DNA from 3 places in the Actinokineospora spheciospongiae genome. Region 3 is predicted to be linked to each of the others. Evidence: riboswitches for the same ligand, from Rfam matches in the RefSeq annotation. Region 3 holds a riboswitch; each other region holds the start of a gene.
What was found. Region 3 has a riboswitch for S-adenosylmethionine ahead of thrC (threonine synthase). Riboswitches for the same ligand answer to the same signal wherever they lie in the genome.
Positions count from the first base shown of each region.

Region 1: another riboswitch for S-adenosylmethionine. It lies ahead of DFQ13_RS16145 (aminotransferase class V-fold PLP-dependent enzyme); the one in region 3 lies ahead of thrC (threonine synthase).
Region 2: another riboswitch for S-adenosylmethionine. It lies ahead of DFQ13_RS05100 (methionine ABC transporter ATP-binding protein); the one in region 3 lies ahead of thrC (threonine synthase).

Region 1 covers NZ_QHCP01000005.1:423,158-433,138, reverse strand. Annotated here, with positions in the region: gene DFQ13_RS16155 (RluA family pseudouridine synthase) at 1-358, opposite strand, end outside; gene lspA (signal peptidase II) at 396-965, opposite strand; gene DFQ13_RS16145 (aminotransferase class V-fold PLP-dependent enzyme) at 1,013-2,368, opposite strand; SAM riboswitch class IV at 2,491-2,607, opposite strand; gene DFQ13_RS16140 (potassium/proton antiporter) at 2,679-4,163, opposite strand; gene DFQ13_RS16135 (DUF167 domain-containing protein) at 4,258-4,530, opposite strand; gene DFQ13_RS16130 (TetR/AcrR family transcriptional regulator) at 4,530-5,090, opposite strand; gene DFQ13_RS16125 (hypothetical protein) at 5,144-5,620, shown strand; gene DFQ13_RS16120 (glycosyl transferase) at 5,992-7,797, shown strand; gene DFQ13_RS16115 (DUF4397 domain-containing protein) at 7,819-8,649, shown strand; gene DFQ13_RS16110 (class F sortase) at 8,646-9,227, shown strand; gene DFQ13_RS16105 (penicillin-binding transpeptidase domain-containing protein) at 9,249-9,981, opposite strand, start outside.
Region 2 covers NZ_QHCP01000002.1:316,744-326,724, reverse strand. Annotated here, with positions in the region: gene metG (methionine--tRNA ligase) at 1-1,303, shown strand, start outside; gene DFQ13_RS05120 (TatD family hydrolase) at 1,300-2,160, shown strand; gene DFQ13_RS05110 (resuscitation-promoting factor) at 2,461-4,002, shown strand; gene rsmA (16S rRNA (adenine(1518)-N(6)/adenine(1519)-N(6))-dimethyltransferase RsmA) at 4,118-4,960, shown strand; SAM riboswitch class I at 5,081-5,170, shown strand; gene DFQ13_RS05100 (methionine ABC transporter ATP-binding protein) at 5,377-6,393, shown strand; gene DFQ13_RS05095 (4-(cytidine 5'-diphospho)-2-C-methyl-D-erythritol kinase) at 6,920-7,882, shown strand; gene DFQ13_RS05090 (ABC-F family ATP-binding cassette domain-containing protein) at 7,915-9,690, shown strand; gene DFQ13_RS05085 (fatty acyl-AMP ligase) at 9,739-9,981, shown strand, end outside.
Region 3 covers NZ_QHCP01000011.1:48,513-58,493, reverse strand. Annotated here, with positions in the region: gene nadD (nicotinate-nucleotide adenylyltransferase) at 79-669, shown strand; gene rsfS (ribosome silencing factor) at 766-1,149, shown strand; gene DFQ13_RS25310 (histidine phosphatase family protein) at 1,146-1,760, shown strand; gene octT (diglucosylglycerate octanoyltransferase) at 1,766-2,500, shown strand; gene DFQ13_RS25300 (DegV family protein) at 2,535-3,383, shown strand; gene DFQ13_RS25295 (ComEA family DNA-binding protein) at 3,528-4,517, shown strand; gene DFQ13_RS25290 (ComEC/Rec2 family competence protein) at 4,837-7,164, shown strand; gene thrC (threonine synthase) at 7,273-8,544, opposite strand; SAM riboswitch class I at 8,554-8,695, opposite strand; gene holA (DNA polymerase III subunit delta) at 8,859-9,839, shown strand.

The DNA.
Region 1 (9,981 bases), on a different contig from region 3:
CGCCCTGGCGCTCGGCGGCCCCGGAGGTGGAGATGCGCAGGCCCGCCGCGGCGAGGCCGCCGATGACCGTGGGGCCGGACCAGCCGGGGCTGGGGTGGGCGGCGACGCCGACCGGCTTGTCCACCACCACCACGTCGTCGTCCTGGTGGATGATCTCCAGGCCGGGCACCGCCACCGCCTTCAGCTCCACCGGGCGGTCCGGCTGCGGCAGGGTCACCTCCAGCCAGGCGCCCGCCAGCAGCCGGTCGGACTTGCCCGCGGGTCGACCGTCGACCAGCACGTCACCGGCTTCGGTGAGGGCCACGACGACGGTGCGGGAGATGCCAAGCAGCTTCGACAGACCGGCGTCGACGCGCATGCCGTCGAGGCCGTCGGGGATGGGCAGGGTCCGCGTGTCACTCACCGGTGGCCGCCTTCTTCTCGGACTTCGTGGTCAGGCTGCCGTCGTAGTCGCGGCCCAGCAGGGCCATCAGCACGATGAGCACGCCGCCGACGCTGATGCCGGAGTCGGCCACGTTGAACACCGGGAAGTACTCGCCGTTCGGGCCGAACACCGACACGAAGTCGACCACGTGCCCCTGGAACGCCCCGGGGGCGCGGAACAGCCGGTCGGTCAGGTTGCCCAGCGCGCCCGCGAGCACCAGGCCCAGGCCCAGCGCCCAGCCCGGCGAGCGCAGCTTGGGGATGACCCAGACGATGGCGACCACGACCCCGATGGCGACCAGGGTCAGCAGCCAGGTCATCCCGGTGGCCATGGAGAACGCGGCCCCGGGGTTGCGGATGAGGTCGAGGTAGACCAGCCCGCCGAGCAGCCGCACCGGCGGCTCGCCCTCCAGGTTGGCGGTGACCAGGATCTTCGTGACCAGGTCGAGCGCGTACACCACCACCGCCGTGCCGACCAGCAGCGCTGCCCTGCGCGGCGGCACCGGTGCCGCGCTCACCCCATCGCGTTCCTCACTGCTCACCACCCCATTGTCCACGGTCGGCCGACCCGCCCGGCCGTCGACCGGGCTCAGGGCAGCTCGCGCAGGAACGGCGGCAGCGGCCGGGGGTCCTCCACCGGCGCCCAGCGGCCGTCGACGAGGGCGTACTCGGCGGCCGGGCCACCGTCGACGAGGGCGTGCAGCGCGGCGACGAGCCGGTCCACGTGCTCTGGCGTCGTGCCCAGGCCGATGCTGACCCGCAGCGCCCGCCGCTCGGAGCTGCCTGCCCGGTCGAGCAGCCTGGCGGTGGCCACGTGCGCGCAGAACGCGCCGTCGCGCACGCCGATGCCGTGCTCGGCGGACAGGACCGCCGCGGCCAGGCCGGAGTCGAGGCCGTCGACGGTGAAGCTGACGACGCCGACCCGGTCGTGCTCCGCGCCGAACAGGCTCAGCGGGCGCAGGCCGGGGACGGTGGCGAGCCCGGCGCGCAGCCGGTGCAGCAGGACCCGCTCGTGCTCGACCACGGCGTCCCAGCCGTGCCGGGTGATCGCCTCGCAGGCGGTGGCCAGCGCGTGCACGCCGACCACGTTCGGCGACCCGGCCTCGTGCCGCTCCGGGCCGGTCGACCAGGTCACCGCGAGCCGGTCGCCGCGGTCGGTGACCGAGGCGGTGGCGCCGCCGCCGACCAGGTGCGGTTCGGCGGCCCTGAGCCAGTCGGCGCGGCCGACGAGGGCGCCCGCGCCGAACGGGGCGTAGAGCTTGTGCCCGGACAGGGCGACCCAGTCGACGTCGAGGGCGCGGATGTCGACCGGCCGGTGCGGGGCGAGCTGCGCGGCGTCGAGGGCGACCCTGGCGCCGTGGCGGCGGGCGACGGCGGACAGCTCGGCGATCGGCCAGACCTCGCCGGTGACGTTGGAGGCGGCGGTCAGCACCACCAGGCGCGGCCCGACGGCGCAGTCGGCCAGCGCCCGGTCCAGCGCCAGGGCAGCGTCGCCCGCGCTCTCCGGGGTGCGCAGGCGGTGCACGCGCGGGCCGCGCCAGGGCAACAGCGCCGCGTGGTGCTCGGTGTCGAACAGGACCACGGACGTGCCCCTGGGCAGCGCCCCGGCCAGCAGGTTCAGGCTGTCGGTGGTGTTGCGGGTGAAGATGACCTGGTCGGTGCGGTGGGCGCCGACGAACCGGCGGAGCACATCGCGGGCCTGGTCGTGCACGCGGGTGCAGACCTGGGAGGCGAAGCCCGCGCCGCGGTGCACGCTGGCGTACCAGGGCAGCAGCTCGTCCACGGCGTCGCGCACGGCCTCCAGGGCGGGGGTGCTGGCGGCGTGGTCGAGGTTGGCGTAGGGCACCCGGCGGCCGTCGACCAGCGGGACCGCCAGCCGCGCCCCCACCACGGGCGGCACGGCGGGGATACCGGCGGCGGCCTCGACAGCGGCGGTCGCGGGCACGGGCTCGGTGGTGCAGCCGGTGGGACACCCGGTGTCGCGGGCCGGTTCGGCGGTGCGGCGGCTGGGGATGGCGAGCGTCACGGGGTGCCTCCAAGGTCTCCAGGACCCTGGCCGGTGAGGGGGGTCCGCGCTTGCCCGTCCCGCACCTCGCGGGAGGACCAGGTCCTCACCCGGGGCACCCCACCGCGGAGGAGGGTTGCCGGCCAGCAAACCGGGGCTTGACGCTGGCACTCATGACCTTGCCGAAGACCATAGCCGACGCGGCGCCGCGGATCGAGTCCGATCCACCGGGTGGGATCGGCGTCACGGCTCAGGGTTTGCCGGTCTCGCCCTTCCAGCGGGCGAAGCGGCCCGCCCGGTCGACCGCGCGGATGCGGGTCTCGGCGGCGGCCCTGGCCTCCTGCGTGGTGACCACCAGGACCTGGTCCAGCTCCTGCAACCGGGTCGTGGTGACCGGGGTGAACGCGCCCGCGCCGCGGGCGACGAGGCTGACCGAGGCGCCCGGCGGCAGCCGCAGCTCCGACAGGTAGACGCCGTGCAGCTTGGACCCGACGGGGATGGTGACCTGCAACAGCTCCGCGTTCAGCTCGTCGAGGGTGGCCACGTCGACGTCGACCTCCTTGGGCTGCGCACCGGTGTCGAGCCGCAGCAGCTTCGCCAGCAGCCCGAGCGTGGTGCCCTGCACCAGGGTCAGCACGATCACCAGCACGAACACGGCGTCGACGAGTTGCTGCGCGCCGGGGATGCCCTGCGACAGCGGGATCATGGCCAGCACGATGGGCACGGCCCCGCGCAACCCGGCCCAGGACAGGAAGACCTGTTCGCGCCAGGGCATCCGGAACGGCACCATCGACACCAGCACGGACAGCGGCCGGGCCAGCAGGGTCAGCAGGGCACCGGCGACCAGCCCGGGGATGATCGCGTCGAGCAGCCTGCTCGGTGAGGCGAACAGTCCCAAGAGGACGAACAGGCCGATCTGCGCCAACCAGCCCAGCCCCTCGGCGAAGGAGACCGTGTCGGAGCGGTGCGGCAGCTTGGAGTTGCCCAGCACCAACCCGGCGACGTAGGCGGCGAGCAGCCCGGAGGCGTGCGCGGCCTGCCCGCCCGCGAAGGCGAGCACGCACACCGCGACCGTGGCCAGCGGGTACAGGCCGGTGGCGGGCAGCGCGGCGCGGCGCAGGGTGAGGGCCCCCAGCCAGCCCAGGCCGACGCCGAGGGCCAGGCCCACCGCGAGTTCGTAGGCCAGGGTGAGCGGCAGCGACCAGGTGACCGGGTCGGTGGAGGCCAGCAGCACCACGGCGATGTAGCTGGGGGCGTCGTTCATGCCGCTCTCCAGCTCCAGCGACCCGACCAGCCGCCGGGTGACCGAGAGGTTGCGCAGCACGCTGAACACGGCGGCGGCGTCGGTGGAGGCCAGCACCGCGCCCCAGAGCAGGGCCAACCGCCAGTCGAAGTCCAGGACCAGGTGCAACCCGAGCGCGGTCACCCCGATGCTGACCCCGACGGCCACAGTGGACAGTGCCACTCCCGGCCAGAGCGCCGGTTTGACCTCGACCCAGCGGGTGGTGAGGCCACCCTCGGCCAGGATCATGACCAGCGCGGCCAGACCGAGCGACTGGGTCAGGTCGGCGTTGGAGAACTCGATGCCCAGCCCGGCCTCGCCGAGCAGCACGCCGATTCCCAGGTAGAGCAACAGCGACGGCAGACCGAGCCGGACCGACACCCGCACGGCCAGCACCGCCAGCAGCAGCACCAACGCCCCGATGCCCAGTGCAACGGTCAGGTCGTCCACCATCACCTCCCGGGCAATCAGTTGTCGGGGCATTCTCCCCCGTAGGGGGCGGATTGTCGTAATCGGCGTCCCGGTGGCGGCCCAGGTGAGGCAACCGTCACGGCCCGTTGTCCCGCAATCGGTCCAGTGTGGCCGGGGCGTCCGGCGGTGCCGGGTCGAGTTCGACGACCTTGTCCCGCGCGCGGTCACCGCTGATGATCAGCACGTTCCCGGGGCGCACGCCGAACGCCGCGGCGAGCGCGCGGCACACCGCCTCGTTGGCCTTGCCCGCCACCGCGGGTGCCGCGACGGCGACCACGAGCGCGTCGCCCCGGCGCCCGCCGACGGCCGCGCGGCGCGCACCCGGCCGGACCCGGACCGCGAAGCGCATCAGCCCTCGGCGGGGGCGGTGAGCAGCACCCGCAGCACGTCGTCGACGAGCGCGCGGCGGTCCTCGGCCGAGTGCGGCAGGGTCTCCGGGGCGCCGTGCAGGAGCTGCACCTGCCCGAGGTAGGCGGAGTAGGTGATCACCGCGCGGCGGTGGGCCTGCTCGGCGGTGAACCCGAGCCCGGTGAACTGCTCGGCCAGGTACCCGACCCGCCGTCGCCCCACCCTGGCCACCGCGGCGGCGACCAGCGGGTCGGCCAGCGAGGCGTGCAGGGCCAGCTCGACGGCGGCCCCGGCGGGCAGCACCGCCTCGAACAGCAGCCGCAGCCGCTCGGCGGGGTCGGCGCCGCGGTCGGCGTGCGCGATCACGGCGGCGGTGTGCTCGGCCTCCCAGCGGTCGAGGGTGGCCCGGAGCAGGGCGTCGCGGGTGGCGAAGTGCCAGTAGACGCTGCCCTTGGTCGAGCCGCCCCTGGCCGCCAGCGGTTCGACCGCGAGCGCGGCGACCCCGCCCTCGGCGAGCACCTCCAGGGCCAGCGCCGTCCAGTCGTCCCTACTCCTCCGCACCTTCCGTACGCTAGCGTACGGCGGACCATACGGTTCCGTACGGAAGGTTCACCATGATCCACAACCGGCACGAACGCGTCCTGCCCGCCGACCCCGGGCCGCTGCTCGACGCGATCGCCGAGCCCGAGGGCCCGCTGTGGCCGCACCACCGGTGGCCCGCGCTGCGGCTCGACCGCCCGCTCGGACCGGGTGCCCGCGGCGGGCACGGCCCGGTCCGCTACACCTGCACGGCCCACGAGCCGGGCAGGCTGGTCGAGTTCACCTTCGACCCGGGCATCGGTCTGCGCGGCACGCACACCTTCACCGCCCGACCCGGCCGGGTGCTGCGCCACGACCTCCGCGCCCGCCCCACCGGCGCGGGTCACCTGACCTGGCCGCTGGCCATCCGCTGGCTGCACGACGCCCTGATCAAAGACCTGCTCGACCGCGCGGCCACCGCGCTCGGCGACCCTCCCCCGCGCCCGGCACCCCACTCCCGCTACGTCCGCGTGCTGCGTGCCGTGGCGGACGACGGGAAGCGGCGCGACTGAGCCGTCCGGGGCAGCCCGGCGGGCGATCGCCCTCACCCCCAGCGGTGTCACCCGGTCGTGGCAACACCGACCGCGTCACCGGATCGTGGCGCGGTGCGGCGGTCCACTCGCACGGAGCGGGCTGAAACCGGTCTCGGATGCCCGGCACCGGGCTCCCCGTTCGGCGCAGCGCACGTCGCCCCATCACCCGTCCGGCCGTGTCCAGCGCACGGAAAGTTGCAGTTCGCACGCGCGGTCACACCTTCTACGATGGCCCGACCGCAGCGCGCAGCGGTGCCCCTGACCTCGAAGGACATCCCACGGAGCACCCGGAGAAGGAGGTTCCGGCCCAGCCCCGGTCACCCGACCGGGGTGACCGGGCGGGCACCACCATGACCTCACACCGCTGGAACGACGGCTCCGCCGTGCGCTTGCCCCCGCACACCTGGCGCTTGGCCGCCGACGAACGCACCCGGGCCGCCGAACGCCACCTGCTGGCGCTCGCCGCCGTGCTCGCGCTGGCCGCGCTCACCGCCGTGGTCCGCCTCGCCGCGGGCGGCTCCCCGGCGCAGGCGGGCGAGGCCGGGCACCTGGCCCACGTCTTCGCCGCCGACCGGCTCGACCTGCTGCTCGACAGCGCCGCCGACGCCCCGCTGGCCTGGTTGCAGGCGGGCGCCTACACCGCGCTCACCGACGCCTTCACCCGCCACACGGCCGCCCTCGCGGGAGCCCGCGAGGGCATGGCCGTCGCCGCGGCGGTCACCGCCGTGCTGGTCTGGCTGCTCGCCCGCCGGATGGGGCTGCGCTGGTGGACGGCCGCCGCGGCGGTGGGCGTGGCCGCGCTGTCGCCGCTGGTCGTCGAGGTGCAACTGGGGCTGCGCCCGGAGAACGTGGCGACGCCCTGGGCGCTGGGCGCGCTGGTGCTGCTGTGGACCCCGCACCGGCACCGCAGGCTCGAACCGGACCTGTGGGCGGTGGTGCTGCTGGTCGTCGCCGTGATCACCGCCCCGGTCACCCTGGTGCTCGCGGCCTCGGCGGGCTGGCTGGTGTGGCGGCGCGGTCGCAGGCGCCTGGCGCAGGTCCTCGGCGCGGGCTTCGCGCTCGGCGTCGCCGTCGGGCTCGGTGCCTCCTCGGCGCTGAGCGGCCTGCACCTGGCGGGCCGCGGGCCGACGCCCGCGCAGTGGGCGGCGGTGGACCCGGTGCTGGCGGTCGCGGTGGTGCTCGGTGCCGTGGGTGGGCTGTGCTCGGCCCGGCTGCGCCCGCTGGCGATCGGCGTGCTCGGGCTGCTCGCGGTGGCGCTGGTGCCGGGCGGCCCCGGCTCCGGAGCGCTCACGGTGGCCGCCGCGCCCGCCGTGCTGCTCGCCGCGGGGGCGGCCGAGCTGGCGCTGACCCACCGGTTCCGGATCGGCAGGCACACCGGGAGCCGGTTGCTGCTGGGACCGACCGCGGTCGGCCTCCTGGTCGCGGCGGTGCTGGTGGTGCCGGTGTGGCCGGGCGCGCTGGACGCGGCGGCGGCCCGGCGCACCGACCCCGGCCCGCTCGCCGGGGCGACCCGGTGGCTGCGGGAGAACCTGCCCGCCACCCCGGTCGTGGTCGACGACGCCGCCTGGGTGGACCTGGTGCGCGCAGGCCGCGACCCCGCCCTGACCACCCGCGCCGCCGCGGGCGAACCGCCGCCCGACGCCTGGGTGCTGCTGACCCCGGCGCTGCGCGCGCGGGGCGCGGTCCCGGGCGGGGAGACCGTGGCGGTGTTCGGCACCGGCCCCGACCGGGTCGAGGTCGACCGACCCGGCGCCCCGGGCCGGGGCGCGGCCGGGGAGACCGGCGCCCGCAGGCACGCGGGGTCCGCGCTGGCCGACTCACCGCGGCTCACCGCGCGCCCCGACGTCACCGCCCTGCTGCGGACGGGCCGCGTCGACCCCAGGGTGCTGACCGTCCTCGCCGGGCTCACCTCGTCGCGACCGGTGCGGGTCACCGCGCTGCCCGCGGTGCCGGGCGAGGACGCGGCCGGGCAACCCCGCCGCCAACTGCTGGTCACCACCGCGGGCGAGCAGGCCGACCAGGTCGCCCGGTACTTCGCGGGCCAGCGCGGCGCCTACCGGCCCCTGTCCGTGACCAGCACCGCCGAGGGCGTCCTGGTCCGCTACCCGCCCGGGGCACCCGCCGGGCTGCTCACCCCGTTCGACCCACCTCCCTGAACCCCGAAAGGAACACCGACGATGTCGCGTCGGACAGCACCGCTCGTTGCGGCGGTCCTCCTCCTCGCCTGCGCCCCGCCCGCCGCCCGAGCCGCCCCCGGCCCCGACCTGGGCTGGGTGCGCCTGGGCCACCTCGCCCCCGGGGCGCCACCGGTCGACATCTACCTCGCCGCCTTCGGCCGCGCCGAGCAGGTGGTGGTCCGCAAGGCCGGGTACGGCGCGGTCACCCCGTACTCCGCGCTGCGCGCGGGCGCCTACACCGTGGCCATGCGCCCGGCCGACGCCGCGCCGACCTCCCCGCCCGCGCTGACCGCGACCGTGGACATCACCGCCGCCACCGCCCACTCGCTGCTGGTCTTCGCCACCGGCCCCGGCGGTTCGCTGCGCGGCGACCTGGTCACCGACGACCTGGGCGCGCCGGAGCCGGGCACGGGCCGGGTCCGGGTGGTGCAGGGCACCGCCGCGCTCGCCCCGGTGACGGTCGAGGTGGGCGGCACGAGCACCCCGCTCGTCGTCGACGCCTCCTACGGCATGACCACCCCATACCGGGACCTGCCGCAGGGCCGCCACGACGTGGTGCTGAGCGGGTCCACCGGGCGGGCACCGACGCAGGTCGACGTCCGCGCGGGCACCTCGACGACGCTGCTGGTGACCGAGTCCGACGGCGCGCTCAAGAGCACACCGCTCACCGACAGCGCAGGCCCGGAGGTCAAACCCCTGCTGGGGGTGGAAACCGGTGCGGGCAGGACCTCCACTGTGGACTCACCGGTGTGGGTTCTGGTTGTGCTGTCCCTGCTGGCGGCGGCGGGCGCGGGTGCCGCGCTGCGGTTCCGCACCCGGGCGCGGGGGTGAGGAAGCGCGCCGCGGTGGTCCTCCTGGCGTTGGTCGCGGTCACCGGCTGCGCGCCCGAACCACCGGTGGCACCACCCGCCACCATGCCACTGCCCGCCCCGCTCCCGGCGCCGATCGCGGCGGTGCGGGTGTCGCCCGTGGGACTGGAGATATCCGCGATCGGCGTCCTGGAACGGGAAGTGGTGCCGCTGCGGCTCGGCGCGGCGGGTGAACTGGAACCGCCCGCCGACTTCGCCAGGGTCGGCTGGTACGCCGAGGGGACCGCACCGGGCGACGTCGGGCCCGCGGTGCTCGCCGGGCACGTCGACTCCCGGGCGGGCCCCGCCGTCTTCTCCCGGCTGCGCGAACTCGAACCGGGCGACCGGGTCACCGTGCACCGCTCCGACGGCGCGGCGGCGGTGTTCACCGTCGACGAGGTGCGCCGGTACCCCAAGGACGCCTTCCCGACCGACGCCGTCTACGGCCCGGTGCCGGGGGCCGCGCTGCGGCTGATCACCTGCGGCGGCGAGTTCGACCGCGCCCGCCGGTCCTATGAGGACAACGTGGTGGTGTTCGCCTCGGCCCGCTGGGCGGGGTGAGGCGGACCACCCGGCGCCGGATCACCCCAGCGCGGCCAGGAAGCGGCCGGTGACGTCCACGGCGGGAACAGCGGCGCCCGCATCCTCGACCAGGACGGCGAACGCCACGTCGCCCCGGTAACCGGTGAACCAGCCGTGCGCCTGGGTGCCGTCGCCGAACTGGGCGGTGCCGGTCTTGCCGGAGGCGCCGTACTTCGCCAGCGCCGTGGCCCGGCCGGTGGTGACCACCTCGCGCATCATGGTGCGCAGGGACCGCACGGTCGCCGCCGCCGGGCCCCGGTAGCCGGTGTTGACGGTCGTGTCGACGCCCGTGAACAGCCGGGGGGTGACCGCGCCGCCGTACGCGACGGTGGCCGACACCAGCGCCATGCCGAACGGGCTGACCCGCACGGTGCCTTGGCCGATGCTGTTCTCCACCTGCTCGGAGCGGTCCCCGGCCGGTGGCACGCGCCCGGTCTGGGTGTTCAGGCCGGGCACCGAGAAGTCCGCGGCCAGGCCGAACCGGGCCGCGGCGGTGGACAGCGCGTCGGCGGGCAGGTCACCCGCGAGCGCGGCGAAGGTGGTGTTGCAGGACTGGGCGAACGCCGTGCGCAGCGGCACCGGGCCCAGGTCGAAGTCGGCGTTGCGGATGGTGCGGGTGCCGATGGTCTGCGTGCCGGGGCAGGGCAGCACGGTGTCGATGGTCGCCGCGCCCGCGCTGAGCACGGCGTCAGCGGTGACGACCTTGAACGTGGAGCCCGGCGGGTAGAGGCCG
Region 2 (9,981 bases), on a different contig from region 3:
CGACCCGGCCGACCTCAAGAACCCCCGGTCGCGGATCAACGGTGAGACGCCGAAGTTCGTCGAGACCGAGCACCTGTTCCTGGACCTGCCCGCGTTCGCCGAGACGCTCGGGTCGTGGCTGTCCACCCGCACCGAGTGGCGGCCGAACGTGCTCAAGTTCAGCCAGAACCTGCTCGGCGACATGCGCCCGCGCGCCATCACCCGCGACCTGGACTGGGGTGTCCCGGTGCCGCTCGACGGGTGGCGCGACGCCCCGATGAAGCGGTTCTACGTCTGGTTCGACGCGGTGATCGGCTACCTGTCCGCCTCGGTGGAGTGGGCGCGGCGCAGCGGCGACCCGGACGCCTGGAAGCAGTTCTGGACCGACCCGTCGGCCCAGGGCTACTACTTCATGGGCAAGGACAACATCGTCTTCCACTCGCTGATCTGGCCGTCGCTGCTGCTCGGGCAGAACGGTGCGGGCGACCGCGGCGGGGAGCCGGGCCGGTTCGGCACGCTGAACCTGCCCACCGAGGTGGTCTCCAGCGAGTACCTGACGATGAGCGGGTCGAAGTTCTCCACCTCGCGCGGCACGGTCATCTACGTCCGGGACTTCCTCAAGCAGTTCGGCCCGGACACGCTGCGGTACTTCATCTCGGTGGCCGGGCCGGAGAACCAGGACACCGACTTCACCTGGGACGAGTTCGTCCGGCGCAGCAACTTCGAGTTGGCCAACGAGTGGGGCAACCTGGTCAACCGGTCGGTGTCGATGGCGCACAAGAACGTCGGCGCCATCCCCCGCCCGACCGCGCCCACCGCGGCCGACGAGCAGCTCAAGGCGCAGGTCAGGGCCGCCTTCGACACGGTGGGCGCGAACCTGCGCCGGTCGCGGTTCAAGGCGGCGGCCACCGAGGCGATGCGGGTGGTCGGCGCGGCGAACAAGTACCTGTCCGACGAGGAGCCCTGGAAGCGCAAGGACGACCCGGAGCGCCGCGACACCATCCTGCACACCGCGTTGCAGGTGGTCTCCGACGCGAACACGCTGCTGACCCCGTTCCTGCCGCACTCGGCGCAGAAGGTGCACGAGGCGCTCGGCGGGACCGGGGTGTGGGCGGCGCAGCCGGAGATCCGCGAGGTCGACGACCTCGACGTGCCCGATCGCGGGTACCCGGTGCTGACCGGGGACTACGCGGGCGAGGCCGCGAAGTGGGAGTCGGTCGACATCGAGGTGGGCCGCCCGCTGGCCAAGCCGTCGCCGCTGTTCGCCAAGCTCGACGCCGAGCTGGGTGAGAACGGCCCCGAGTGGGCGCCGATCGTCACGTGAGCCCGCGCAGGTCCGAGCGACCACCGGTGCCGGAGCGCCTGCCGGTGCCGGTGGTCGACGCGCACACCCACCTCGACGCCTGCGGGGCGGAGAACGCCACCGACGTGGCCGTGCTGCTCGACCGGGCCTGCTCCGCGGGCGTCGACCGGGTGATCACCGTCGCCGACGACCTGGCGTCGGCGCACTGGGCGGCCGACGCCTCGGAGTGGGACGACCGGGTGTTCGCCGCCGTCGCCGTGCACCCCACCCGCACCAAGGACTTCTCCGACGCCGACAAGGCCGCTCTGGAGGCCCTGGCCGTGCGCCCGAGGGTGGTGGCGATCGGCGAGACCGGCCTCGACTACTACTGGGACCACTCCCCGCCAGAGGCGCAGCACGAGGCGTTCCGCTGGCACATCGACCTGGCCAAGCGGGTCGGCAAGCCGTTGATGATCCACGACCGGGAGGCGCACGCGGACATCCTGCGCGTCCTCGGCGAGGAGGGCGCCCCGGAAACCGTGGTGTTCCACTGCTTCTCCGGCGACCTCGACTTCGCCAGGGCGTGCGTGGCGCAGGGGTTCGTGCTGTCGTTCGCGGGGCCGGTGACGTTCAAGAACTCCGGCGCGCTGCGCGAGGCGGCGGCCTGGGTGCCGGTGGAGCAGTTGCTCGTGGAGACCGACGCGCCCTTCCTCACCCCGCACCCGTACCGGGGCTGGAAGAACGAGCCGTACGGCGCGGCCTACACGATCAGGGGACTCGCGGAGCTGCGCGGCGTCGATGTGGCGGACCTCGCAGGCGCGGTGTCGGCCACCGCCGAGCGCACGTTCCGGTTGCCGAGCGCAACATCCGACCTTTCACCGCGTGCGGTGCTGCGTTGAACGGACGAGACAATTGCTCCGAAGGTGTTGTGACAGGACTCATAACCTTGCCGGATGTGTTTGCGCAACCACCCGGGGCTCGTTACTGTCCCGTGATCGTACCCACCCGGGGCTGAACGTCCCGGTGAAAACCCGGAGCTTCGCCAGTACACGTCGGGGTGGCTGGCTGCGGGATGTCGAGACGAATGAATGCGCGGAGACGCGCTCGGACGGCGAGAGGGAGCAGGCCATCGAGTTCTCGGTTGACCTGACCCCATCGCCTGCGGAGCACGGCTCCCGCCTTCTGGAGGAAACGACCCTGTGAGCGGCAAACAGACCGACGGCCCCGGCCGTCCTGAGCACGACGGCTTCGTCGACACCGACTGGTTCACCCCGGTGCGCGCGACGGCCACGACGCTCGACGACCACGAGGCCGACTTCTCGGCCTGGAAGTCGGAGTTCCCCGAGTACGACCTGGACACCGGGTACTCGTCCTCGCTGGACATCACCGACCAGGACGTCCGCTACGCCCTCGGCCCGCAGGCCGACGAGATCATGGCGACCGCCGGGGTCGACGTCGACGAGCTGATCCGGCTCATCAACGCCGAGACCACCGTCCTGCCGTCGCTGGCGATGCTCCCGGACGAGGCGTCGGAAGACGACACGGTCGACGCCCCGCAGCGGCTCAAGGTCCGCCGCGACGGCGAGGCCCCCGGCCTCCTCGCCGCGGTCACCCGCTGGAAGTCCACGTTCCTCAAGGCCACGATCGCGGCTGTGCTGGTCACCCTGACCGGCGGCGGCGCGGCGGCCATCGCGATGAACAACACCGTCACCGTCGACATCGACGGCGAGGCCCACCAGGTCAACACCTACGCCGACACCGTCGGCGAGGTGCTGGAGGAAGAGGGCATCACGGTCGGGTCGCACGACTCGGTCAGCCCGTCCCCGTCGGCCGCCATCGCCGACGACGGCAAGATCGTGCTCCAGCGCGGCCGCCAGCTCACCATGACGGTCGACGGCGAGCAGCGCCAGGCGTGGGTGCGCGCCGACACCCTCGGCGAGGCCCTCAAGCAGGCCAACGCCCCGGTGCAGGGTTCCTGGGTCTCCGCGGGCTCCGACGCCCAGGTGCCGCTCGAGGGCATGGCCGTCGAGATCAAGACCGCCAAGGCGATCACCCTGTTCGACGGCGGCAACGCCCCCGCCCCGGTGCAGACCACCGCGGTGACCGTGGGCGAGCTGCTCGCCGAGCGCGGCGTGGCCCTCGGCCCGCAGGACGCGATCCTGCCCGGCGCCGACGTCAAGCTCACCCCCGGTGCCGAGGTGCGGATCAGCCGCACCGGCGTCACCGTGATCAACCAGGCCGAGCCGATCGCGGCCCCGGTGCAGAAGGTCGAGGACCCGGAGGCCGAGAAGGGCTCCGAGGTCGTCGTCGAGCCCGGCGCCCCCGGTGAGCGCATCGCCACCTACCGGGTGACGGAGAAGAACGGCAAGGTCGTCGCGCGCGAGGAGATCGGCTCCAAGGAGACGAAGCCCGCGCAGCCCAAGGTCGTCAAGGTCGGCACCAAGAAGCCCCCGCAGCCGGTGCAGGCCGCGCAGCCGGTCGTCTCCGGCGGTGGCGTGTGGGACTCGCTGGCCAAGTGCGAGGCGGGCGGCAACTGGGCCATCAACACCGGCAACGGCTACTACGGCGGCCTCCAGTTCAACAAGGGCACCTGGGACGCCTACGGCGGCAGCGCGTACGCCGCGTACCCGCACCAGGCCACCCGCGAGCAGCAGATCGCCGTCGCCACCAAGCTCCGCGACAGCCGCGGCGGCTACGGCGCCTGGCCGCACTGCTCCAGCAAGCTGGGCCTGCCCAAGTAGGCACCACTTTCGCAGCGCCCGCCGACGGCCACCACCGGTTTTCCGGGGGTGGCCGTCGGCGCGTCCCGGCCCGGACCCGGTCGGCGGGTCGGGGTTGCGTAGGCTCTCGCGGGTGATGGTGGGTGGATCTGCCCTGCTGGGGCCCGCGGACGTGCGCAGGCTCGCCGGTGAGCTGGACGTGCGGCCCACCAAGAAGCTGGGGCAGAACTTCGTCCACGACCCCAACACCGTGCGGCGGATCGTCGGGGTGGCCGACCTGGCACCGGACGACGTCGTGCTGGAGGTCGGCCCCGGGCTCGGCTCGCTGACCCTGGCGCTGCTGCCCGCGTGCGCGCGGGTCGTCGCGGTGGAGATCGACCCGGTCCTGGCCGGGCGGCTGCCCACCACCGCCCGGGAGCACGCCCCCGAGCTGGCGGACCGGTTGACCGTCGTGCTCGGCGACGCGATGCGGGTGCGGGCGGAGCAGTTGGGCGAGCCCACCGCGCTGGTCGCCAACCTGCCCTACAACGTTGCCGTCCCGGTGGTGCTGCACCTGTTGGCGGAACTGCCCTCGCTGCGCACGGTGCTGGTCATGGTGCAGGCCGAGGTGGCCGACCGGATGGCGGCCGGGCCGGGGTCGCGGGTCTACGGGGTGCCCAGCGCCAAGGTGGCCTGGTACGCCTCGGCCAAGCGGGTCGCCACCGTGCCCAGGACGGTGTTCTGGCCGGTCCCCAACGTCGACTCCGCGCTGGTGCTGATGACCCGCCGCCCGACCCCCGACGCGGACCGGGCCGCGGTGTTCGGCGTGGTCGACGCCGCGTTCGCCCAGCGGCGCAAGACGCTGCGCGCGGCGCTGGCCGGGTGGGCCGGGTCGGCCGCCCGCGCGGAGCAGGTCCTGGTCGCGGCCGGGGTGGACCCGGGGGCGCGCGGGGAGCAGTTGGACATCGACGCGTTCGTGCGCATCGCCGCCGCCCGCTGAGCGCCGACCACACCGGGTACCCGCTGCAGCCGGAGATCATTACTCCGCTGGTGTGATCTCGCGCGGTGTTGTCGTGCGGCGCTTGCTTTTGAGCATCCCCATCGGGTGTACTTTGTGAGCATTCCATCCCGAGCGGCTGAGAGACCTGGCTCGTTGACGCCGCAGCAACCACCCACCGAGGGCAGGTGCTACCGCCAGGAACGATGGAGGAACCACGATGCGAATCCTCACCACCCGGCGGGTCATCGACCAATGCCGACGAGGCGTGACCGCATGTCGTCGTACGCGCGTATCTGGCTGAGCTCTCCCCAGTAGAACGTCGTCTTCGTACCACCCCAGCCCGTCCTGCCCCGGAACGTCCACTGTGGACGAGAGCCGGTCCGGAGGGCTGCCGTCGCGCCGCGTTGGAGCAAATCGTGATCACCGTTGAGAACCTGACCAAGTCCTTCCCCGGCGACGGCGGCCCCGTGCACGCCCTGCAGGACGTCACGCTGGACGTCCCCGCGGGCTCCATCACCGGCGTGGTGGGCCCCGCCGGGTCCGGCAAGTCCACCCTCGCCCGCCTCGTCGCCCTCCAGGACCGCCCCGACTCCGGCGTCATCCGGTTCGACGGGTTCAACACCTCCGGCCTCGACCCGCGCAGGCTCCGCGCGGCCCGCCGCCGCATCGGCGTGGTGCAGCGCGGCGGCCTGCTGGAGCAGCGCACCGCCGCGGGCAACATCGCCCTCCCCCTGGAGCAGGCGGGCGTCGACGGCCCCCAGCGCCGGGAGAAGGTGGGCAGGCTCCTCGACCTGATCGGCCTCACCGACAAGGCCGCCCACTACCCGGAGGCCCTGACCCCCGGCCAGCAGGCCCGCGTCGCGGTCGCCAGGGCCCTGGTCGGCGACCCCGGCCTCCTGCTGGCCGACGACCCGACCCGCGACCTCGACGCCGACGGCGCCGCGGGCGTCCTCACCGTCCTGGACCGCGCCCGCGCCGAACTGGGCGCCACGGTCCTCGTCGCCACCGACGACGCGGGCGTCGTCCGCCGCATCGCCGACGACGTCGCCCTCCTCGACGGCGGCCGGATCACCGAGGCGGGCCACCTGCTCTCGCTGGTCCAGGACCCGCGCAGCGCCGTCGCCCAGTCCCTCCTCCCGGAGATCGACGCCCCGAAGGCCGCCAAGGCCCGCCACGACCGCCTGGCCGAGGTCGTCCTCGTCGGCTTCGCCGCCGTGGGCGCCCTCCTCCCGGAGGCCACCTCCCGCTTCGGCACCACCATCTCGGTCGTCGGCGGCGGCCTGACCCGCATCGGCGAAACCCCGGTCGCCCGCTTCCTCCTCGGCCTCTCCGGCACCCAGGCCGACACCGCCCTGACCTGGATCGCCGAACGCGGCGGCCAGGTCCAGCAGCGCCGCACCGGCCCCCAGGGCTTGGTCGCCGCCTGCGCCTGACCCACGACGAACCACCGCGCCCGCCCCACCGGCACCCCCGGCAGGGCGGGCGCGGTGCTTCCCACCCCAGCCCAACGCACCCGCTGATCCGCCCACCAGCCCCGCCGAACCCACCGGCGCAGCAACCGACCACCCCACCAACCGCCGGTCAAGCGGCCAGCCACCCGCAACCTCACCGGGCGCAGCGAAAGCCAGCCCCCTGCCAACCGCCGGCCCGGCTACGGACATGCCCGGGTGGGTGGATGTGCTTGGGTGGGGGAGGCGATCATGTGCAAGCCTGCCTGGGCAGTGGGGCACTCTTTTCGCCCCACTCGGTCACACCAGGCGCATGATCGCTGTAGGGGCCCCGCCCAAGCAGATCCACCCACCCGGGCACGCCCAACAAACGACCGGGCTTTGAAACCACGGCACGGCTGAGCAGATCCACCCGGGCACCCAGCGAAAAGACCGGCGCTTTGAAGCTCCTGAAACGCACACCCGGGGACCTTGGGACCAGCCAGGGGCAGCACGGCCGTAGGCTGGGCGGGTGCTTGCTGTCGTGCCTCCGCCGGTCACCGTTCGCGTCCCGTCCAAGGTGAACCTCCACCTGGGAGTCGGGGACCTGCGGCCGGACGGCTACCACGACCTGGCCACCATCTTCCAGGCCCTCTCGCTGACCGACGAGGTCACCGTCGCCATCGCCGACGAGCCGGGGGTCGAGGTGCACGGCGAGGGCGCCGACTCGGTGCCCACCGGTCCCAGCAACCTGGCCTGGCGGGCGGTGCGGGAGTTGGCCGAGCACGTCGGCCGCGACCCGGAGGAGCCGAAGATCCGGGTCGTGATCCGCAAGGGCATCCCGGTCTCCGGGGGCATGGCGGGCGGCAGCGCCGACGCGGCGGCCACCCTGGTCGCGCTGTCGTCGCTGTGGCGCCTGGACATCGGGCGCGACGAGCTGGCCGGGGTCGCCGCGCGGTTGGGCAGCGACGTGCCGTTCGTGCTGCACGGCGGGACCGCGCTGGGCACCGGGCGCGGTGAGGAGCTGGTGCCCGTCCTGTCCCGGCACACCTACCACTGGGTCCTGGCCTTCGACCGGCGCGGCCTGTCCACCCCGAGCGTCTACGGCGAGCTGGACCGGCTGCGCGCCGACGGCGACCCGCCCCGGATCGGCGCCGTGGAGCCGGTGTTGGAGGCGCTGGCCTCCGGGGACCCGGGCAGGCTGGCGCCGCTGCTCGGCAACGACCTGCAGGCCGCGTCGGTGTCGCTGCGGCCGGGCCTGCGGCGCACGCTGCGGGCCGGGGTCACCGCCGGTGCCCTGGCGGGCATCGTCTCCGGGTCCGGGCCCACCTGCGCGTTCCTCTGCGCCGACGCCGACGCCGCGCTGCGGGTGGCCGCGGAGCTGTCCGGTGCGGGCGTGTGCCGCACGGTCCGGGTGGCGCACGGCCCGGTGCCCGGGGCGCGGGTCGTCACCGAGGACACCCCGCGCCCGGTGCCGCCCGAGGCGCACGCGTAGTCCGCCCCCCGAACCACACCTGGAAAGCGCGAATGGTCAACCTCGTCAACATCGAGAACGTCAGCAAGAGCTACGGTGTCCGCCCGTTGCTGGACTCGGTCTCCCTGGGCGTCAACCAGGGCGACCGGATCGGGGTCGTGGGCCTCAACGGCGGGGGGAAGACCACCCTGCTGGAGGTGCTGGCCGGGATCGAGCCCGCCGACACCGGGCGGGTCAGCCGCAACCGCGACCTGCGGATGGCCGTGGTCACCCAGCGCACCGACCTGCCCGCCGGGTCGACCGTGCGCAACGCGGTGCTGGACCCGCTGGGCATCACCGAGGAGCACCAGTGGGCCGCCGACGCCCGCGCCCGGTCGATCCTCACCGGCCTGGAGATCCTCACCCTCGGCCTGGACAGCCCGGTCGACACCATGTCCGGTGGCGAGCGGCGCCGGGTGGCCCTCGCCGCGGCCCTGGTGCAGGACCTGGACCTGGTCGTGCTGGACGAGCCCACCAACCACCTCGACGTCGAGGGGGTGCGCTGGCTGGCCGACCACCTGATCAGCAGCGGCACCGCGCTCGTCGTCGTCACGCACGACCGGTGGTTCCTCGACACCGTGTGCACGCGGACCTGGGAGGTCGTCGGCGGCCGGGTCGAGCAGTACGAGGGCGGGTACGCCGACTGGGTCTACGCCAGGGCGGAGCGGGCCAGGCTGGCCGACACCCTGGAGGAGAAGCGGCGCAACCTGGCCCGCAAGGAGCTGGCCTGGCTGCGCCGCGGCGCCCCGGCCCGCACCTCCAAGCCGCGCTACCGGATCGAGGCCGCCGAGGAGCTGATCTCCGACGTGCCGCCGCCGCGCGACAGCGTGGAGCTGCTGGCCTTCGCCAAGCGCAGGCTCGGGCGCACGGTGCTGGAGCTGGAGGACGCCTCGGTGAAGGCGGGCGACAAGCCCATCCTGGACCACGAGACCTGGCGGATCGGCCCCGGCGACCGGGTCGGCCTGGTCGGGGTCAACGGGTCCGGCAAGACCACCCTGCTGCGGCTGCTCGCCGGGGACAGCGAGCCGGTGACGGGCAGGCGGGTCCAGGGGCAGACGGTGCGGATCGCGCACCTGACCCAGGAACTGGTCGAGCTGCCGCCGCGCAAGCGGGTGCTGGAGGCGGTCGAGGAGATCGCGGGCCGGGTGCAGCTCGGCAAGCAGGAGCTGTCCGCGTCCCAGCTCGCCGAGCGGTTCGGGTTCCCGGCGGAGAAGCAGTGGACCCCGGTCGGCGACCTGTCCGGCGGGGAGCGGCGGCGGTTGCAGCTCGCCAGGCTGCTGATGGCCGAGCCCAACGTCCTGCTGCTCGACGAGCCCACCAACGACCTCGACATCGACACCCTCCAGCAACTGGAGGACCTGCTCGACTCCTGGCCGGGCACCATCGTCGTCGTCTCCCACGACCGGTACCTGGTCGAGCGGGTGTGCGACCGGGTGGTGGCGCTGTTCGGCGACGGCAAGATCAGCGACCTGACCGGCGGCATCGAGGAGTACCTGGACCTGCGGCTGAAGATCGTCTCCGCGACCGCGCCCGCCGCGGCGAAGCCGGTCCGCGACGACGGGCCGAAGGTCAACGCCGCCGAGCGCCGGGCCGCGCAGAAGGAGCTGTCGCGGCTGGAGCGGCAGATCGCCACCCTGGACAAGAAGGAAGCCAAGCTGCACGCCGCCCTCGCCGAGGCGGCCACCGACAGCGGCAAGCTCCTCGACCTCGACGCCGAACTGCGCGGGGTCGTCGCGGAGAAGGAGGAGCTGGAGGGCCGCTGGCTCGAGGTGGCCGACGCCGCCGAGTGATCACCGCGGCGCCCCCGGCGGTCTGACGCAGGCCCTAAGCTGGCGGTCATGAGCCGGTTCGTCGACATGCTGCTGGAGACCGCCCGCACCCGGGGGGACGCGCGCGGGATCACCACGGGGGAGCCCGCCGACCCGGTGCGCACCACCTGGGGCGAGGTGCACCGGCGGGCGCTGCGGATGGCGGGCGCGCTGGTCGCGGGCGGGCTGGCGCCCGGGGGCGCGGTCGCCGTGCTGGCCGCCGAACCGATCACCATCGCCCCGGCCGTGCAGGCGGTGTGGCTCTCCGGCGGC
Region 3 (9,981 bases):
GTTGTCCACAGGCCCGCCCCGCGATGAGCTGGGCCACACGCCGCGACGGGGTGCCGAACCGGACGTAGGCTCACCCCCATGCGGCGTCGCGTGGGGATCATGGGCGGCACCTTCGACCCGGTGCACCACGGCCACCTCGTGGCCGCCAGCGAGGTGCAGGTCCGGTTCGGGCTGGACGAGGTCGTGTTCGTGCCGACCGGCCAGCCCTGGCAGAAGACCGCGCACGGGGTCAGCGCCGCCGAGGACCGCTACCTGATGACGGTCGTGGCGACCGCCTCCAACCCGCGGTTCTCCGTCAGCCGGGTCGACATCGACCGCGCGGGCGCCACCTACACCGTCGACACCCTGCGCGACCTGCGCGAACGCCTCCCGGACGCGGAACTGTTCTTCATCACCGGCGCCGACGCCCTGGAGCAGATCCTGTCCTGGCACCGGGTCGAGGAGCTGTTCACCCTCGCCCACTTCGTCGGTGTCACCCGCCCGGGGTACACCCTGGGCGACCAGCACCTGCCCAGCGGTTCGGTCACCCTGGTCGAGGTCCCGGCCATGGCGATCTCCTCCACCGACTGCCGCGCGCGGGTCGCCAAGGGCGAGCCGGTCTGGTACCTGGTGCCCGACGGGGTCGTGCAGTACATCTCCAAGCGCGGCCTCTACGCCGATGGCGACTGACCGGCAAGGCCCCGTACCGGTGCTTCCCCGTCGGGCGCCGCGCGCGCCCGGGTACCCTCGCCTGGTTGAGTCCCCAGCAGGATATCGAGGAGAACTGTGACCGCGACGCCCGACGCCCGCGAGCTGGCCCTGGTAGCCGCCAACGCGGCTGCCGACAAGAAGGCCAGTGACGTGCTCGTCCTGGACGTCTCCGATCAGTTGGTGATCACCGACTGCTTCGTCATCGCCTCCGCGAGCAACGAGCGCCAGGTGAACGCGATCGTCGACGGCGTCGAGGAGAAGATGCGCGAGGCCGGGAGCAAGCCGGTCCGCCGCGAGGGCACCCGCGAGGGCCGCTGGGTCCTGCTGGACTTCGTCGACGTGGTGGTGCACGTCCAGCACGCCGAGGAGCGCACGTTCTACAGCCTGGAGCGGCTGTGGAAGGACTGCCCCCGGATCGAGTTCGACCCCGAGCCCCCGGCCGAGGACGGCGCCGAGTGACCCTGCGCAGGGTGGTGCTCTGGCGCCACGGGGAGACCGACTACAACGCCACCGGCCGGATGCAGGGTCACATCGACTCGCACCTGACCGAGACGGGCTGGAACCAGGCGCGGTTCGCCGTTCCCGGCCTGGCCCGGTTCTCCCCGGACGTCATCGTCGCCTCCGACCTGCGCCGCGCCACCGACACCGCCACCGTGTTCAGCGACGCCATCGGGGTGCCGCTGCGGCTGGACAAGCGCTTGCGCGAGACGCACCTCGGGCAGTGGCAGGGCCGCACCGGTGCCGAGATCGACCTGGAGTGGCCCGGTGACCGGGCCCGCTGGCAGACCGACGCCACTTGGGCGCCGCCGGACGGCGAGACCCGCGTCGAGGTCGCCGCCCGGGCCGTCGAGGTGGTCGCCGACCTCGACGAGGGCACCGACGAGACCGCGCTGCTGTGCGCGCACGGCGGCCTCATCACCGCGCTGACCGGGCGGATGCTGGACCTGCCGGTGGAGAACTGGTCGCAGCTCGGCGGCATCAGCAACTGCCACTGGACCGTGCTGGCCCGCCGCCCGAACAGCGGCCCGACCTGGCGGCTGGTCGCGTACAACGCCGGGACGACCAGCTGAACCGCATGTCCCCGACCCTGCTCGTGTTCGGCGACTCGCTGTGCTTCCACGGGCCGCGGGGACCGATGCCCGCCGACGACCCCCGGCTGTGGCCCAACCTGGCCGCCGCGGCGGTCGGCGGCCGCGCCGAGCTGTTCGCCGGGTTCGGCTGGACCGCCCGCGACGCCTACTGGTCGCTGACCGGCGACCCGCGGGTGTGGGCCGTGCTGCCCGACATCGACGTGCTGGTGCTGGCCGTCGGCGGGATGGACACGCTGCCCTCGCCGCTGCCGACCTACCTGCGCCAGGGCATCCGCTACCTGCGCCCGGACGGCCTGCGCCGCCGCGTCCGGAGCGCCTACCTGGCCGCGCAACCGCACCTGGCCCGGCTCACCCGCGGTTGGCCGGTGGTGCTGCCCGCCGCCCAGACCGTGCGCTACCTGGACGACATCGTGGTCGCCGTGCGCGCCCTGCGCCCCACCCTGCCCGTCGTCATCGCCCTGCCCGGTGTCCACCGCGCCGCCTCGTACGGCTACGTCCACACCGCCCGCGACACCGCCGTGGCCGCCATCGAGGCGTGGGCCGAGGAGTCCGGGGTGCCCGCCCTGGACCTGCGCGCCACCATCGGCGACCACGTCCTGGGCGGTCACGGCAACGTCGACGGCCTGCACTGGGGCTGGGAGGGGCACGCGCTGGCGGGCAAGGCCCTGGCCGAACTCGTCGCCCCGCTGCTCGACCCGCGCACGAACCGCGTGTCGTAGGTTCCCGGCGGGTCGGCAACTAGGCTCCCGCCCCGTGCCGTTCGCCGTAGTCACCGACTCGACCGCGTACCTGCCGCAGGGCTTCGCCGACCGGCACGCCGTCCGCGTCGTGCCGCTGCTGGTCCACCTCGACGGCCGCGAGTTCCGCGACGGCGTCGACCTCGGCCCCGGCGAACTGGCCGAGGCGCTGACCCAGCACCGCGCGGTCACCACGTCCCGGCCCAACCCGGGCGAGTTCATCGCCGAGTACCGCTCGCTGCTGGACGCGGGCGCCGACGGCGTGCTGTCGGTCCACCTGTCCCGCGAGCTGTCGGGCACCTGGGAGTCGGCCCGGTTGGCGGCCGAGGAGGTCGGCTCGGACCGGGTGCGCGTGGTCGACTCCCGCACCACCGCGATGGGCTTGGGCTTCGCCGCGCTGCGGGCGGCGGCCGTGGCCGCCACGGGTGCCGGGGGAGCGGAGGTCGAGGCGGTGGCGGTGGCGGCGGCGGAGCACACCAGGAGCTTCTTCGTGGTGGAAACCCTCGACCACCTCCGCCGCGGCGGGCGCATCGGCGCCGCGGCGGCGCTGATGGGTTCGGCGCTGGCGGTCAAACCGCTGCTGCACGTGCACGACGGCCGGATCGTGCCCCTGGAGAAGGTGCGCACGACCAGCAGGGCGCTGGGCAGGCTGGTCGACCTGGCGGTCGAGGCTGCGGGGGACGGTCGGGTCGAGTTGGCCGTGCACCACCTCGCCGCCCCCGACCGCGCCGCCGAGGTCGCCGCCCGCCTGGACGAGCGCGTCCCGAACTCCTCCGGTTGCGTCGTCTCGGAACTGGGGTCGGTGATCGGCGCCCACACCGGCCCCGGCGTCATCGGCGTCGTGGTCTGCCCCGGTCGCCTCTGACCAACCCCTCAGCGTCCCACCTGACCCCGACGTTCTTGCTTGTCCACAGGGACATCCCGCCTGGGTTGTCCACATGGGTCGAATCCATCCACAGGCGACGAACTCCCCTCGATCCCGCCCCGCGCCGCCCCTAGCGTCGATCTCATGACCGATCGCACCGCGCGCACCGCGCAGATGGACACCGTCCTCACCCGCCTGGCCACCGTGGCGGGCCGCCCCTGGGACGTCCCCGCACCCGAGTCCCGCGGACAACGGCGGCGCAGCACGAGCCGGTCCCACGCCGACCCGCCACCCGGCGCAGGCACACCCCGCACGCCACCCGGCATCGATCCCCCTCCGACCCCCGACGATCCCCCGCGCCGCACCACCGACAACGGTTCGCCCACGACTGCCGAGGCAGATCAACCCGACCCCGCCTCCCCACCCGACCCGCGCGCCGCCGACCCCGCTCAGGAGGAGCCCTTCGTCGTCGACTCCCAGACGCGGCCCGACCGCGAACGAACACCCCGGTGGTGGCACGACCACCCCGCCGCGGGCCTGCTCCGCCGCGTCACACCGCCCCGCCGCACCCCCATCGCCCTCATCGTCGGTGCCCTGGCCCTGCTGGCCGTCGTCACCTACTGCGCGCTCTCCACCAACCCGACCCCGGAACCGGCCCCCGACCTCGCCGCCGCCACCGTCGACCACCCCCGCCCGTCATCGACCGCCCCATCCCAGGTCGTCATCGACGTCGTGGGCAAGGTCAACGCCCCGGGTGTGCGCACCCTGCCCAGCGGCTCCCGGGTCCGCGACGCCCTCACCGCCGCGGGCGGCCCCACCCCCGACGCCGACCTGACCACCCTCAACCTCGCCCGCCCCCTGGTGGACGGCGAACAGGTCCGCGTCGGCCTCCCCGCTGCCATCCCCTCCGCCGCCGACCCCCAGAACCCGCCCACCACCGCACCCGTCGACCTCAACACCGCCACCGTGCAACAACTCGACTCCCTGCCCGGCGTCGGAACCGTGACCGCCCAACGAATCCTCGACTGGCGCACCCGCCACGGCCGCTACTCCGACGTCACCCAACTCCAAGAGGTCGACGGCATCGGCCCGTCCCGCTTCGCCAAACTGCGCGAACTGGTGACCGCCCGATGAGCGCATCGACACCACCTCCACCCGCCCACCGCCCTCCTCGAGTCGGTTCGAAGCCTGATTCCTGCCGCTTCCGCGGTGTGGTCGCCACTCCAGCCGCCCCAGCGGGCGCTCGGTCCCGGTCCCGGGTCCCATGCGGGGCACCGCTCCCCGCATGGGACCCACACGGGCTCACCGTTTCGGCGGTTGGTGTGCGAGCGGCTCGTCTGCCAGCCCGGACGCGCCGGCCGGTGTCTTGCGCCTCCCGTCTTGGTCGGTCGCAGCGAGCGCGTCCCGTGCGCTGCGTCCAACGGGGAATGGGTGACCACCCGGTGAGTCCGTCGTGATCGGCGCGGGCCACCTGACCGATGCCCCGGTCCGACACGACTGGCGCCTGGTCCCCGGTGCGCTCGCGGTGTGGGCCGCCGCCCTCCTCGCGCTGCTCGTGCACTGGTCGTCCGCCCTGGTCACCGGTGCGGTGGCCGTCGTGGTCGCCTGCCTCCTCCTCCGCACCGGGCGGCGCGCCTGGCCCCTGCTGGTCTCCGGGCTCGTCGCGGCCTGGCCCGTCTCGGTGGCCGTGCACGACGCGGTGACCCACCCCCTGCGCGAAGCAGCCGCCCGCCAGGTCTCCCGCGAGCTGGACCTGGTCGTCGCCGAGCGGCCTCGACCGGTGCGGTCGGCCGGGTTCGGCGCCACCCCGACCGGCCCGCGGTCCGTGGTCGTCCCCGCCGACACCCCCGACGGTGCCCGGGTCGCGCTCCTCGCCCCGGTCCAGGCGTGGGCGGACGTCCTGCCCGGGCAACCGGTGCGGGCACGCGGCGCACTCGCCCCCGCCGACCCCGGCACCCTGACCGTGGCCCTGCTGCGCGTGCGCGGTCCGCCGCTGTCGGCGGGGGAGGCGCCGGGCCTGCAGCGGCTCGCCCGGGACCTGCGGGTCGGCCTGCGGGACGCGGCCGGGGTGCTCGACCCGGATTCGGCGGGACTGCTGCCCGCGCTGGTCGTCGGCGACACGGACGGCCTGCCCGACGTGGTCGAGGGCGAGTTCCGGGTGGCGGGCATGTCCCACCTGCTGGCGGTCAGCGGCTCGAACCTGGCGATCATCTGCGTGGCCGTGCTGTTCCTCCTGCGGTTGCTGGGGTTCGGACCGCGCGGGTCGGCGGTCGGGGCGTTGGCGGCGCTGGTCGGCTTCGTCGTCCTGGTCGGACCGGAGCCGAGCGTGTTGCGGGCCGGGGTGATGGGCGCGGTCGGCCTGCTGGCGTTGGCGCTGGGCCGGGAGCGGTCGGCGATCCCGGCGCTGGCCGGGACGGTCCTGCTGCTGGTCGCGGTCGACCCGGGGTTGGCCGTGGCACCGGGGTTCGTGCTGTCGGTGCTGGCCACCGGGGCGCTGGTGCTGCTGGCGCCGAGGTGGGTGGACCGGATGACCCGGCGCCGCGTGCCCAGGGTGCTGGCGGAGGCGTTGGCCGTCCCCGCCGCCGCCCACCTCGCCACGGCACCGGTGGTGGCCGGGCTGAACGGGCAGGTCAGCGTCGTCGCCGTGGTGGCCAACCTGGTGGCGGCGCCGGTGGTCGCGCCCGCGACCGTGTTCGGCGTGCTGGCCGCCGTGCTCGCGCCGCTGTGGACCTGGGCCGCGGTGTGGTGCGTGCGCCTGGCCGGGCCCGAGGTCGACTGGCTCGTCGCCGTGGCCCGGTGGGCGGCGGACGTGCCGGGAGCGGCGATCGACTGGCCCTCGGGGTGGTGGGGCGGGCTGGTGGCGGTGGTCGTCCTGCTGGTGCTCGTGGTGGCCCTGCGCGGCCGGGGGAGCGCCGTCGCGGTCGGGTTGGTCGCCATGCTGCTGGTGGTCGTGCCGGTCCGGGTGCTCGCCCCCGGGTGGCCGCCCGCCGGGTGGGCGGTGGTCGCCTGCGACGTCGGGCAGGGGGACGCGCTGGTGCTGGCCACCGACGAGCCGGGGCGGGCGGTGGTGGTGGACGCCGGACCGGAGGCGAGTCCGGTCGACGGCTGCCTCGACCGGCTGGGAGTGGACAGGGTGCCGCTGGTGGTGCTCAGCCACCTGCACGCCGACCACGTCGGCGGCCTCGCCGGGGTCCTCGCCGGACGCGCCGTCGGCGGGATCGCGGTCGGTGCGGGTCGTTCGCCCGCGTGGGCGTGGGACCAGGTCCGCGACGAGGCGGCCGGCGCCGGGGTGCCGGTCGTGGGGTTGCTGCCCGGGCAGCGGCTGGGCTGGCCGGGTCTGACCCTGGACGTACTGGCACCACGGCGGAAGGAGGAAGGCAGGGCACCGGACGGCACGGAGATCAACAACCGCTCGGTCGTGCTGCGCGCGTCGACCCGCGCCGGGCGGGTGCTGCTGGCGGGTGATGTGGAACTGGGCGCCCAGGCGGAACTGCTGACCTCGGGAGCGGACCTGCGCGCGGAGGTGATCAAGGTGCCCCACCACGGCTCCGGCTACACCGCCCCGGAGTTCCTCACCGCTGTCGGGGCCCGCATCGCCCTGCTCAGCGTCGGCGCGGACAACCGCTACGGCCACCCGAGCCCGCGCACGCTCGACGTCCTCACCCGCGGGCACACCCTGGTCGGGCGCACCGACCGCGACGGCGACAGCGCGGTGGTCGTCGACGCGGGGGTGCCCGCCCTGATCGGTCGCGGCGGCGCCCGTTCACCGCCGAAGTCTTGAGCGGCGAACCGCGACAGGCAGGTGGCGCACGAAAACCGGTGCCGCCGTGGGATCACGGCGGCACCGGTCGGGCGGGGCGTGGCTCGCGGTGGCCGCGAGCCGGGTGGCTCAGTGGCCGAGGACCTCGCGGACGGCGGCGGCCGACGGCGGGATCGTGGCCTTGGGGCCGATCTGGTCCTGGACCGCGTCCAGGGTCTTGAGGCCGTCGCCGGTGATGAGCAGGACGGTCTCGGCGTCGGGGTCGATCTTGCCCGCCGCGATGAGCTTCCTGGCCGTGGCGACGGTGACCCCACCCGCGGTCTCGGCGAAGATGCCCTCGGTGCGGGCCAGCAGGCGGATGCCCTCGACGACCTCGGCGTCGGTGACGTCCTCGACCGCACCACCGGTGCGGCGGACGGCGTCGAGCACGTACGGCCCGTCGGCGGGGGCGCCGATGGCCAGGGAGCGGGCGATGGTGTCCGGCTTGACCGGGCGCACCACGTCGTGGCCGCCCTTGAACGCCGTCGACACCGGCGAGCAGCCGGTGGCCTGGGCGCCGAACACCTTGTACGGGGTGGCCTCGACCAGGCCCAGCTCGCCGAACTCGCGGAACGCCTTGTCGACCTTGGTCAGTTGGGAGCCGGAGGCGACCGGGATCACGATCTGCTCGGGCAGCCGCCAGCCGAGCTGCTCGGCCACCTCGTAGCCCAGGGTCTTGGAGCCCTCGGCGTAGTACGGGCGGACGTTGACGTTCACGAACGCCCAGTCCTCGTGCTCCGCGGCCAGCTCGGTGGCGAGTCGGTTCACGTCGTCGTAGTTGCCGTTGACGGCGATCAGGGCGCCGTCGTAGACCGCGGTGGTGAGGATCTTGGCCCGCTCCAGGTTGGAGGGGATCAGCACGACCGACTCCCAGCCCGCCCGCGCCGCCGCGGCGGCGACGGCGTTGGCCAGGTTGCCGGTCGACGGACAGGCCAGCACCCGGAAGCCGAGTTCGCGGGCGGCGGCGAGCGCCACGGCGACGACCCGGTCCTTGAACGAGTGCGTGGGGTTGCCGGTGTCGTCCTTGACCCAGAGCGACTTGAGGCCCAGGGCGGCGGCGAGCCGGTCGGCCTTGACCAAGCGGGTCATGCCGGGCTCGGTGTTGGGGTGCTCCCGCACGTTCGACGGCACGGGGAGCAGGCCGCGGTAGCGCCAGATCGACCGGGGCCCGGCCTCGATGCTCTCGCGGGTGATGTCGCCGAAGTCGTAGGAGACCTCGAGGGGGCCGAAGCACTCGGCGCAGGCGAACTCGGCGGCGAGCGGGATGCGGTGGCCGCACTCCCGGCACGACAGGGCGCGGGCGGGGCCGAGGTCGAAGGCGTCGGTGGTGACGGCCTGCTGGATGTCGACGGTCGATGTCATCGAGGACACTCCTCATCTCTCCCGCGTGGCGGGTCGGAATTGGCACCGTGGCCCGCCGACCTCCCGGCCGCGGATTCGTCGCGGTGGAAAGTGGTGGGTGCCGGTTGCCGGGGCTTCGTCGGGCCGTTCCCTCTGCCCCTCTGGATGAGCGGTATTCAGTTGTCTGGCGCACACAAGGACCGAGGCTGCCCTCGGCACGCCCGCAACGCTACGGCAACGAACGCGCCGTCGGCCAATCCCGTTTCCAGAATCCGAGAGCGCGCCCGCCGCGTCTGCGCAATCCTGCGCACCGCCGCCGTGGCAGGATTGCCGGGGTGAGCTCACCCTCGGTCACACCCGCGCCGCTGCAACTCGTGCTCGGCGAGGAGGAGTTGCTGGTCGAGCGCGCCGTGCGCGCGGCGCTGGAGACCGCCCGGCTCGCCGACGCCTCGGCCGACCTCACCCGCATCCGGGTGTCCGAACTCACAGCTCCTGAGCTGGCCGAACTGGTCAGCCCCTCGCTGTTCGCCGAGGGCAGGGTGATCGTCCTCGACGCCGCGCACGAGGCCACCCAGGACATCGCCGCCCTGGTCATCTCCTACGCCAAGCAGCCCGCCGAGGGCATCGTGCTGGCCGTCGTGCACAACGGCGGCGGCCGCAAGCCGGGCAAGGACGTCGTCGCGGCGATGCGCAAGGCGGGCGCGGTGGTCACCGAGTGCGCCAAGATCACCAAGGCCGCCGAGCGGGAGGGCTTCGTCCGCAACGAGATCCGCCAGGCGGGCGGCAGGACCGATCCGGCCGCGGTCGCCGCGCTGATCGACTCGGTCGGCTCCGACCTGCGCGAACTCGCCGCCGCCGCCCAGCAACTGGTCGCCGACACCGCCGGGGCGGTCACCGAGGAGGCCGTCCGCCGCTACCACCGCGGCCGCGCCGACGTCACCGGCTTCGCCGTCGCCGAGAAGGCCGTCACCGGCGACACCGCGGGCGCCCTGGAGGCCCTGCGCTGGGCCATGCAGACCGGCGTCCCGCACGTCCTGGTGGCCGACGCCCTCGCCGACGCGGTCCGCACGGTCGCCAGGGTCGCGGGCGCGGGCCGCGCCGACCCGTTCCGGTTGGCGGGCGAACTCGGCATGCCCGCCTGGAAGGTCAAGAAGGCGCTGGCCCAGGCCCGCGGCTGGAAGCCGCGCGCCCTCGGCGAGGCCATCCGCATCACCGCCCAGGTCAACGCCGACGTCAAGGGCATGGCCGCCGACGCCGACTACGCCCTGGAGCGCGCCGTCCTCGGGATCGCCCGCGCCCAGCGCTCCGACCACTGACCACCGGCCCGCGCCCGCGTTCGGGTTGCTGATCACCGGCCCGTACCCGCGTTCGGGTTGCTGATCACCGACCCGCGCCCGCGTTTGGCTTGCCGATCACCGGCCTCGCCCGCGTTGGACTCGCCGATCACCGGCCCGCTCC